2 regions of the Streptococcus sp. FDAARGOS_192 genome follow, and region 2 is predicted to be linked to the other one. Evidence: predicted binding sites of a transcription regulator. Region 2 holds the regulator's gene; the other holds the start of a gene.
What was found. Region 2 encodes CtsR, which represses protease genes until heat stress. Its sites were predicted from a motif close to TTGGTCAAAAAAGGTCAAANA; they were not measured.

Region 1 (5,718 bases), 510 kb from region 2:
CGGAAAACCCAAACATAAAGGCTTACCAACCACTCCAAAGGTTTGATTCCAGAACGCTTGGCCAAGGATACCAAAACCCCAAGGATGGTTCCGAAGAAGACCACGCAGACCGAAATCATAATTGTTACTAAGACACCATAGTTAAAGTAAGACCAAAACTGTGGTAGAAATGAAAAATTCATCTAGATACTCCTTACTAATATTCTTCAATATTATATCAGAAGACTGTATAATAATAAAGTATTTTCTTATAAATGCGATATTTCAGTATAAAAACTAAGTTATAGACCTAGCTAGCAAAACTCTTAAGCAATACACCTCATGTATTTCCAAGATGACACCACGCCAAAAACTTTGCCAATGAGTTGAAACACTGCCTGTTTTGACAAGCCATACAAGCATCACCCCATGCTTTCATCCTGATAAAAATGCCTGAAACTCGATAGTTTCAGGCATTCTGATTTTTGGAACCTTGTAAAGTTCCAAAATAATTTATTAGTAAAGCAAATCGTAGATTTCCATTGCAATCAAGTCGATGCTATCAAATGAATAAGATTCACGTGCTTCAACATCACGCAATGTGAAAACTGGACCATTTTCAGGATCGTTGCTAAATGATACTTCGGCAACAACCACTCCTTCACGTTCAAAATTACGTTTCAAATTACCACCATCAGCCGCCATCATTTCAAGACGGTTAATGATTCTCACCAAATGTGATTCCATGTTATTTCTCCTATTAATTGTGTATTTCTTACTTATTTTATCACACTTATGGGAAAAATGGGGGAATTTTAGATATTTTTCAAGGAATTGTACATAATGGCCTTGATAGAATGCATACGATTCTCAGCTTCTTGGAAGATGATATCGCTGTATTTTTGGAAGACTTGATCGGTGATTTCTAATTCTGCCAAACCATATTTGTCATAGATTTCTTGCCCAATTTGGGTATTGAGATCATGAAAAGCTGGGAGACAGTGCATAACGATGACATCTGGATTTTCCGTCTTGGCAAGTAGGTCTGCATTAATTTGATAAGGCAGGAGTAAATCAATACGAGATTTAAAGTCTACTTCTTCACCCATAGATACCCAGACATCCGTATAAAGCATATCCACTCCCTTGACCTCTGAAATATCATCTGTAATGGTTAAATCGGCACCATTATTATGTTTCTGAGCTAGGGCTACAATCTCATCTTCAGGTTGCAGCACCTCTGGGGCAATAATCTTGACATTAACGCCTAAAATAGCCGAAGTGACCAAAAGTGAGTTGGCCATATTATTTCTACCATCTCCAATATAGGCGATGGTCAAACCTTCCAAACTACCAAAACGCTCCTTCAAAGTCATGAAATCCGCAATCATTTGCGTTGGATGCCAGGTATCCGTCAAACCATTCCAGACCGGAACTCCTGAGTACTTAGCCAAATCTTCGACATCTTCTTGCTTAAAACCACGGTATTCGATTCCATCAAACATAGAACCAAGCACCTTGGCTGTATCAACTACAGATTCCTTTTTACCTAACTGAATGTCTCCAGCACCAAGGTAGGTCACATTCATACCTAGGTCCTGACCAGCCACTGTAAAAGCTGAGCGAGTTCTTGTGGATGTTTTTTCAAAAATCAAGGCAATATTTAAGCCATCTAAATATTTATGCGGAATTCCTTCCTTCTTTAGCTGTTTAAATTTTATAGATAAATCGATTAACTCCTCAAGTTCCTGCTTGGTAAAGTCGATTTCTTTCAAAAATGATTTAGCTTGTGTCATAGGCATCTCTCTTTCGTTCTGAATAATATAAAAACATTATATAATATTTATGCATTTTAGACAAGCATTTTTGAATTAAAATTCAATGTTAGCACTCTTGTTAAGAGAGTGCCAAACCTAGATGCTTTTTACTTGCAATCTACCTTCCGCATGCTATAATGGAGTCATAGATTTGACCTTTTTTGACCAAGATTGTTTTCAATAAAGATCTTTCCCAATTCAGATAGAAAAGAGGTACTGATATGCTCTGTCAAAACTGTAACCTTAATGAAGCTAGTATTCATTTGTATACCAATGTAAATGGTAATCAGCAACAAGTTGACCTCTGTCAAAATTGTTATAAAATCATGAAATCCGATCCAGAGAACCCCCTCAATCAATTCAATCAAACAGGAGGTTCCAACTTCTTCGACGATTTCTTCAGCGACCTAAATAACTTCCGTTCTTCTAACGGCGATCTTCCCAATACACCTCCAACACAAGAAGGAGGTAACCGAGGAAACGGTGGCAATACACAAGGGCCAGGCCGTCCAGGAGGACCACGCCAACAAGCTCCTCAACAGCCACAAGGTCTTCTTGAAGAGTTCGGCATTAACATCACTGACATCGCTCGTCGTGGAGATATTGATCCTGTCATTGGTCGTGACGAGGAAATCATTCGTGTCATCGAAATCCTTAACCGCCGTACCAAGAACAACCCCGTCCTCATCGGTGAACCCGGTGTCGGTAAGACTGCTGTCGTTGAAGGCCTAGCTCAAAAAATTGTAGACGGTAGCGTGCCACAAAAACTCCAAGGCAAACAAGTCATCCGTCTTGATGTGGTCAGTCTGGTTCAAGGGACTGGTATCCGTGGCCAATTTGAAGAACGCATGCAAAAACTCATGGAAGAAATTCGTCAACGTCAGGATGTTATCCTATTTATTGATGAAATCCATGAAATTGTGGGAGCTGGTAATGCTGGTGATGGCAATATGGATGCTGGAAACATCCTAAAACCTGCCCTTGCTCGTGGAGAACTTCAACTGGTCGGAGCAACAACACTCAACGAATACCGCATCATCGAAAAAGATGCTGCCCTAGAGCGTCGTATGCAACCAGTTAAGGTTGACGAACCAACGGTTGAGGAAACCATCACTATTTTGCGTGGGATTCAGCCTAAATATCAAGACTACCACCACGTCAAATATACGGACGAAGCAATTACTGCAGCTGCAGAATTGTCCAACCGCTACATTCAAGACCGTTTCTTGCCAGACAAGGCCATCGACCTTCTCGATGAAGCAGGTTCTAAGATGAACTTGACCCTCAACTTTGTTGATCCTAAAGATATCGACAAACGTTTGATTGAGGCTGAAAACCTCAAGGCTCAAGCTACTCGTGACGAAGACTTTGAAAAAGCTGCCTATTTCCGTGATCAAATTGCCAAATACAAGGAAATGCAAAAACAAACCATCAAAGACCAAGATATGCCTGTCATCACAGAAAAACATATCGAAGCCATTGTGGAACAAAAAACCAATATTCCTGTCGGTGATTTGAAAGAAAAAGAACAATCACAACTTCTTAGTCTTGCTGATGATCTTAAATCACATGTTATCGGACAAGATGCCGCAGTTGATAAGATTGCCAAAGCCATCCGTCGTAATCGTGTTGGATTGGGTGCACCAAATCGCCCAATTGGTAGCTTCCTCTTCGTAGGTCCTACAGGAGTCGGTAAAACTGAACTCTCTAAACAATTGGCGATTGAACTCTTTGGTTCAGCTGACAGTATGATTCGTTTCGACATGTCAGAATACATGGAAAAACACGCCGTTGCCAAATTAGTCGGTGCCCCTCCAGGATATGTCGGTTACGACGAAGCTGGTCAGTTAACTGAAAAAGTCCGCCGTAATCCTTATTCACTCATTCTTCTAGATGAGGTTGAAAAAGCTCACCCAGACGTTCTTCACATGTTCCTCCAAGTTCTTGACGACGGTCGCTTGACTGATGGTCAAGGGCGAACTGTAAGTTTCAAGGATACCATCATCATCATGACTTCAAATGCTGGTACAGGTAAAGTAGAAGCTAGCGTTGGCTTTGGAGCTGCCCGTGAAAATCGTACCAATTCTGTGCTTAACCAGCTTGGAGATTTCTTCAGCCCTGAATTCATGAACCGTTTTGACGGTATTATCGAATTCTCTGCCCTTAGCAAGGAAAATCTCCTCACTATCGTGGACCTCATGCTTGATAATGTCAACCAACGCTTGGCTAATAACGGTATCCACCTCAGTGTAACTGAGAAAGTTAAGGAAAAATTGGTTGACCTTGGTTACGATCCTAAGATGGGTGCTCGACCACTACGTCGTACCATCCAAGATCATATTGAAGACGCTATTACTGACTTCTACCTTGAAAATCCAAACGAAAAAGATCTCAAGGCAGTCATGACTTCAAAAGGCCACATCACCATTAAGTCTGCTAAAAAAGCCGAAAAAACTGCTCAGAAAGCTGAGACAGCAAAAGAAACTGATTAAATAAAGAAACCAAGTCGCAATGGCTTGGTTTCTTTATCTTTTCATTTCCTATTTTCAAATTTATCCCTAATTCTGCCTAAATCAATAGGAAAATGAGCAAAATTTTAGTATAATATAGGCAAATAAACGTAAGGAGCAACTCATGAATCCAACATTTGGTGACAAGGTTGAGGGAGCTCATTATCAAACACGTTACGGTGTTTATGCTGTGATTCCTAACCAAGAAAAGACAAAGATTATTTTAGTCCAGGCTCCTAACGGAGCTTGGTTTCTCCCAGGTGGAGAGATCGAAGCAGGCGAGGATCACTATAGCGCATTAGAACGCGAGTTAATTGAAGAACTTGGGTTTACAGCCACTTTAGGCCAGTACTATGGCCAGGCTGATGAATACTTCTATTCAAGCCACCGTGACACTTACTATTACAATCCAGCCTATATTTATGAAGTTGTAGATTTTTCAAAAATTGGCAAACCTCTCGAAGATTTCAATAACCTGGCCTGGTTTCCAATTGACGAAGCCATTGCTAAACTTAAACGTGGCAGTCATAAATGGGGAATCGAACAATGGAAAGAAACTAACACAACAACTGGCAAATCCTAGGAGGAAACTATGAAACTCATTAATACGACCCGTACACACCAAGAACTTGTTCAAAACCAACTTGACAACACGGATGCCTTTCTCGTAGAGACCTACTCTGCTGGGAATACTGATGTTGTCTTTACACAAGCACCTAAGCATTATGAACTCTTGATTTCAAATAAACACCGTGCTGTTAAAGACAATGAATTAGAAGTTATCCGTGAATTCTTCCTCAAACGAAAAATCGACAAGGATATCGTTTTGATGGACAAACTCAGAACAGTACACACTGACAAATTGATTGAGATCTCATTCCCAACAACTGTATAAGACAAAACAAGCAATGGCTAATACCACTGCTTGTTTTTTTGTATGTTACAAAGCTTTCGAAGCTTGATCCAGAACTTCCATAACCTGACGACTATGTTCCAACTGCTTGGCAACACTGTCAAAATCCTTGGTCGCCACCATCTTTTCAAAAGCCACAAATTCATCATGCATACGATGTTGTAGACTATTGAGATTGACGACTCTCTCTTTCTGACCATTGAGGGTGACGCCAATCTCAGGGAGAGTGTTGGTTGCACCAAAAATGGTAATAGCTCCCTTATCTCCTTGAATAGTTGAACGAATCTCGGCACTACAGTCTTTAGCTCCAATGGCAACAGCCTTAAAGTGACCATAGTCCAAAACTAGAATTCCTGACGTATCCACTCCTCGCTCCACATTAGGTAGATATTCCACACGATTAGGCTTACCAAAGAGACCAACCAGGAGATGGATATTATAGATATTAAGATCTCTAAGTGCTCCCCCACCCATTTCAGGGTTGAAGGCAGGAGCAATC
Region 2 (5,718 bases):
GACTACGCCCGTTTCACTGCAACCAATGACCTGCTTAACTACGTTGTCTATCATTGGGAAAGCAAGACCATTGCCAAAAAAGGACAAGCTATCGGTAAAAGCCAAGCCAATGTCCTTGATGGGAAATCTAAACAAGTCACTGCCGTCGCTAAGTCTGACTTTAATATCATCCAAAAAATAGATGCCAACAATAGTAAACATATTAAAGTCACTACCAATCAAGTCCAAGCCCCTGTCAACTCAAGTGACAAGGTTGGAACTGCTACCTTTGAAGATAAGTCACTTGTAGGAGAAGGTTACTTGCCTGACCAAGGTATGCCTAGCATGGAACTGGTTGCTGGTAAAGAAGTTAAGAAAAGTTTCTTCCTCAAGGTCTGGTGGAATCACTTTGTCAACTTTGTCAACGAAAAACTCTAGTCATTACAGTCGAGCTTTGCTCGACTTTTTCTTTTACCCCACCTTTACAGATAGATTGACTCTACCTTGACTCCTATTGACACAAAAAAGACAAACTACACCTGTAATCTGTCTTTTTGTTTGATTTTTACACTACTGTAAAGGTTAATTTATCTTTCGAGCAGCCAATTTTAAGAGTTTGTCCACTAACTACTTGGCCACCTAGTAAGAGCTCAGATAACTTGTCCTCCACTTGAGTTTGAATCGTACGACGTAATGGACGAGCACCCATCTCAACATCATAGCCATCTTTAGCTAAATGCTTAAGGGCAGCTGGTTGGAATTTCAAGTCAATCCCTTTTTCAGCCAAAGCTGATACCAACGGTTGCACCATAATCTTGACAATCTCACGAAGTTGCTCTTCCTCTAAACTATGGAAGACAACCTTCTCATCAATACGGTTGATAAACTCTGGACGGTAGGCCTTCTTAAGTTCTTCCATGATACGTGATTGCATAGCTTGGTGATTATGAGAAATGTCTTGGGCACCAAATCCAACAGTCTTATCATCACGAAGAGCAGTCGCTCCCAAGTTCGAAGTCATAATGATAATGGTATTTGAGAAGTCAACTTTACGACCCCGACTGTCCGTCAAGACACCATCATCCAAAACCTGTAAGAGGATGTTGAAAATATCTGGGTGAGCCTTCTCCACCTCGTCAAAGAGGAGAACTGAGTAAGGCTTATTGCGAACTTTCTCTGTTAATTCACCACCCTCATCATATCCAACATAACCTGGAGGAGCACCGTTAAGTCGGCTAGCCGCAAATTTTTCCATGTATTCTGACATATCAAAGCGAAGCAAAGCTGACTCATCATCAAAGAGAACTTCCGCCAAAGCCTTGGCCAATTCTGTCTTACCAACACCAGTAGGTCCAAGGAACATAAAGGAACCAATTGGGCGTTTTCCAGTACGAATACCTGACTGGTTACGACGAATAGCACGACTAATGGCTGAAACTGCTTCATCTTGACCAATAACACGTTTGTGAAGCTCTGCTTCCAGATTCAAGTAACGCTTGCTATCTGCCTGAGTCATCTTCTCAACAGGAATACCTGATAGACGACTAAGGGTTTGCATAATCTGATCTGCATCTACCAAGGCAGGTTTTGGTAATTTTGCTTTTTGGCTAGCTTTATATTGTTTAACAGCAGCCTTCATATCACCAGATAGAAGTGCTTCATCCAAAGGCGTTATCTCACGTTTGGCTTCTTTTTTGATACGACCTTGAACAGTTGCACTCGCTTCATCTAAAAGATCAATGGCAGAGTCAGGTAAGTTTTTACTCGTCAAATAACGGTGGGCCGCCTTGACCGCTGTCTCAACTGCCTCATCAGTAATCGTTACACGATGATAGTCTTCATAAGACGAACGTAGGCCTTTTAGAATATCAATCGCCTCAGCTACACTTGGCTCCTCAATTGTAATTTTAGCAAAACGACGAGAAAGAGCTGCATCTTTTTCAATATGCTTCTGGTACTCAGCTTGAGTTGTTGCTCCAACCATATGAAGGGTTCCACGTGCTAGAGCAGGTTTCAAAATATTCGCCGCATCTAAGGTGCTATCAATACCTGAACCAGAACCGATAATCGTATGCAATTCGTCAATAAAGAGAATGATTTTTCCATCAGCTTCAATCTCATCAATGATCTGATTCATACGTTCTTCGAAATCGCCACGGAAACGTGTTCCTGCAACCACACTCATCATATCAAGCTCTAAGATACGCATATCAGCCAACTCAAAAGGTACTTCGCCTGAAGCAATACGCTGTGCTAAGCCAAGCGCAAGTGCCGTCTTACCAACACCTGCTTCACCCACAAGAACTGGGTTATTCTTCGTTTTACGACTCAAAACCTGAATCATGCGTGAAATTTCTTTCTCACGTCCGATAACAGGATCAAGAGCACCTGACTCGGCTACTGCCGTTAAGTCCTTGGTATAATCTGACAGTTCCCCAGTAGAAGATTGAGGAGGCTGCATCATATTAGCAAAATTTCCTGATGCCTTTGATTTTTTAGGCTTACGAAGGTCATGAATGGCCTTCAAATCTTGCTTACTAAGACCTGCGTAACGCTCCAAAGAACGTCGTAAATCGATAATGCGAGGCTTATCGCTGTCATCCTTATATTGAAAACCAGCAACTTCAAGGAGACGACAAACCATCAAATCCTTATGAAGAAGGAAGGCCATCAATACATGTTCGGACCCTACCTCTACAGCACCAGTCACACTAGCAATTCCCTCTGCCTCTTGCAACATAGCCTCTAAAGCATGTGACTGTGCACGTAAATCGATAATATCTGATTCAGACAAGTCTTTTGGACTTTTCTCCATCGCTAGCACAGCAGCGGTCTCAATCTCTTCCGCACGAATACGGTCCTCAAAATCAGTAAATGTTAGGTAGGCTACAGATCCTGGAACCTCAACCATAGCCAGAAGCACATGCCAAGTCTCCAAGAAAGGACTTCCAAAACGCTCTGCCTCAAGCTGAGCACGATGGAAAATGGCCTGCATTTTTCTTGAATATGTCGTCATCTAATTTCCTTTTCTATCCAATCTAAGTAATAGCGAGCGTAGAATACGCGAACGAATAGCAGCCGCATCTTCGCCTAAAACATCATCACTAGCAGTTGCTAAAATCAAATTTCCCTCACGTTCAGTGATGATTTTTTCATCAAAAAGCAACTGAATCAAGTCTGTAAATACCTGCTCGCTGAGCTGATCTGCCAAGTTCTGAAGCAAATCATTAATCATGTGGTGCTTGTCGGAGAATCTGACCTTGACGATACGAATATAACCGCCACCTCCACGTTTACTCTCAACAATATAACCGCGACTTTCTGTAAAACGAGTCTTAATAACATAGTTAATCTGACTCGGTACAACTTGAAAAGTATCTGCTAAGTTCGAGCGTTGAATCTCAGCAATTCCAGACTGGCCCAGCAATTCTTTAATATATTCTTCTATACTATCTGATGTATTTCTTGCCATCTTAATTCCTCCAGTCTAATTTGACTATAACTGACTATTATTATACCAAAAATGTCAGCTCATGGGAAACTATACCTTCAAAAAGCTTTTTAAAGTTGTCATTAGAGACCATATAAGATACAATAAATAAGACTAAAATATTAGGTAACTTAAGGTGTTTGATTCAAATTTTCTATCCACTTTGACAGGCTGAGACCCACCTAATCCAACAAGTACTTTTTAGCACTTTTGCAGTAGTATTAGTCTTATCACTCTCGATAAAGCTCATGTCATTTTGAGTCTTATCTCTTATTTTATTCCCCTATGAAAGGTTACTCATGAAATACATCATTGCACTCTTAATCTCTATGATTCCTTTGGTTGAGCTCCGTGGAGCCGTTCCTGTTGCTATCGCCTCAGGTATCCCTTGGTGGCAAGCCCTAATTCTTTGTGTCATTGGGAACATGATTCCAGTTCCAATTATCTTCTTCTTCGCCCGCCGTGTTCTCGAATGGGGGGCAGACAAACCTCTGATTGGTGGCTTCTTTACCTGGTGTCTTAAAAAAGGTCACAGTGGTGGCCAAAAACTTGAAAAAGCTGCCGGAGATAAGGGTGTCTTCTGGGCCCTTCTACTTTTTGTGGGAATTCCGCTTCCAGGAACAGGAGCTTGGACTGGTACCCTAGCAGCATCTATCCTAGATTGGGACTTTAAACGTAGTGTTATTGCTGTTATGCTGGGGGTTATCCTTGCAGGTATCATCATGGGAACACTCTCTCTTCTACTTGGTGTAAATACCTTCGCTCATTAATTACTTTTTTCAACGTCTGGGGCATGCTCAGACGTTTTTTAATAGCAACAAAAAAGAAGTTACGATTCATTCACGTAACTTCTTTTCTTTTTATCTAGCAACTAGAATTAGTTGTTAAGAGCTGCTGCCATTGTAGCTGCAACTTCTGATTCAAAGTCGTTAGATGCTTTTTCGATACCTTCACCAACTTCAAAGCGAACGAATTCTACTACTGAAGCATTTACTGATTCAAGGTAAGCTTCAACTGTTTTGCTGTCGTCCATGATGTAAACTTGAGCAAGAAGTGTGTATGCTTGGTCAACTTTAGTGTTGTCAAGCAAGAAGCGGTCCATTTTACCTGGGATGATTTTATCCCAGATTTTTTCTGGTTTACCTTCAGCAGCCAACTCAGCTTTGATATCTTCTTCAGCTTGAGCAAGAACAGCATCAGTCAATTGAGCTTTAGAACCATATTTAAGGTGTGGAAGAGCTGGTTTGTTAACCATTGCACGGCTTTCGTTATCTTGATCGATAGCGTGGTTAAGTTGTGCCAATTCATCTTTAACAAATTGTTCGTCCAATTCAGTGTATGAAAGAACAGTTGGTTTCATCGCTGCGATGTGCATTGAGATTTGTTTTGCAAGAGCATCATCTCCACCTTCGATAACTGAAACAACACCGATACGTCCACCGTTGTGTTGGTAAGCTCCGAAGTGTTGTGCATCAGTTTTCTCAACAACTGCAAAACGACGGAATGAAATCTTTTCACCGATAGTAGCTGTAGCAGTTACGTATGCAGCTTCAAGAGTTTCACCTGAAGGCATAGTCAATGCAAATGCTTCTTCGTTGTTAGCTGGTTTACCTTCAGCAATTACTTTGGCTGTTTCGTTTACCAACTCAACGAATTGAGCGTTCTTCGCAACGAAGTCAGTTTCAGCATTAACTTCAACAACTGCTGCAACGTTACCGTTAACGTAAACACCAGTCAAACCTTCAGCTGCAACACGGTCAGCTTTCTTAGCTGCTTTAGCCATACCTTTTTCGCGAAGCAATTCAATCGCTTTTTCGATATCACCTTCAACTTCAACCAATGCTTTTTTAGCGTCCATGACACCAGCACCAGATTTTTCACGCAATTCTTTAACAAGTTTAGCTGTAATTTCTGCCATTTTGTTTTTCTCCAAATTTATTTTATCAAACTAAGGGGCAGGGCTGAGCCCCGCCCCTTAGGTGTTTGTCGTATCTTTAGTGGGCATTGAGCCCAAACCAATCTTAAAGATTAGTTGTTGTCACCTTCGACAACTTCAACGATTTCTTCGATTGAATCAGCTGCAGCTGCTTCTTGGAAATCTGCAGAAGCATCTTCACCTTGGTTACCTTCGATGATAGCATCAGCCATTTTTGAAGTGATCAATTTAACGGCACGGATAGCGTCATCGTTAGCTGGGATGATTACATCAATCTCATCTGGATCAGCGTTTGTATCAACCATCGCTACAA

Region 1: the regulator CtsR is predicted to act here: its motif matches at 1,945-1,965, upstream of A6J31_RS02075 (ATP-dependent Clp protease ATP-binding subunit).

What each region holds. Positions count from the first base shown of each region.
Region 1 is NZ_CP020431.2:209,410-215,127, reverse strand. It holds gene A6J31_RS02090 (amino acid ABC transporter permease) at 1-182, opposite strand, end outside; gene A6J31_RS02085 (DUF1797 family protein) at 496-726, opposite strand; gene argF (ornithine carbamoyltransferase) at 795-1,775, opposite strand; gene A6J31_RS02075 (ATP-dependent Clp protease ATP-binding subunit) at 2,018-4,288, shown strand; gene A6J31_RS02070 (NUDIX hydrolase) at 4,431-4,889, shown strand; gene A6J31_RS02065 (DUF1827 family protein) at 4,899-5,201, shown strand; gene A6J31_RS02060 (Gfo/Idh/MocA family protein) at 5,247-5,718, opposite strand, start outside.
Region 2 is NZ_CP020431.2:1,911,157-1,916,874, reverse strand. It holds gene pbp3 (D-alanyl-D-alanine carboxypeptidase PBP3) at 1-417, shown strand, start outside; gene A6J31_RS09925 (ATP-dependent Clp protease ATP-binding subunit) at 545-2,995, opposite strand; gene A6J31_RS09920 (CtsR family transcriptional regulator) at 2,996-3,451, opposite strand; gene A6J31_RS09915 (COG2426 family protein) at 3,769-4,239, shown strand; gene tsf (translation elongation factor Ts) at 4,347-5,387, opposite strand; gene rpsB (30S ribosomal protein S2) at 5,498-5,718, opposite strand, start outside.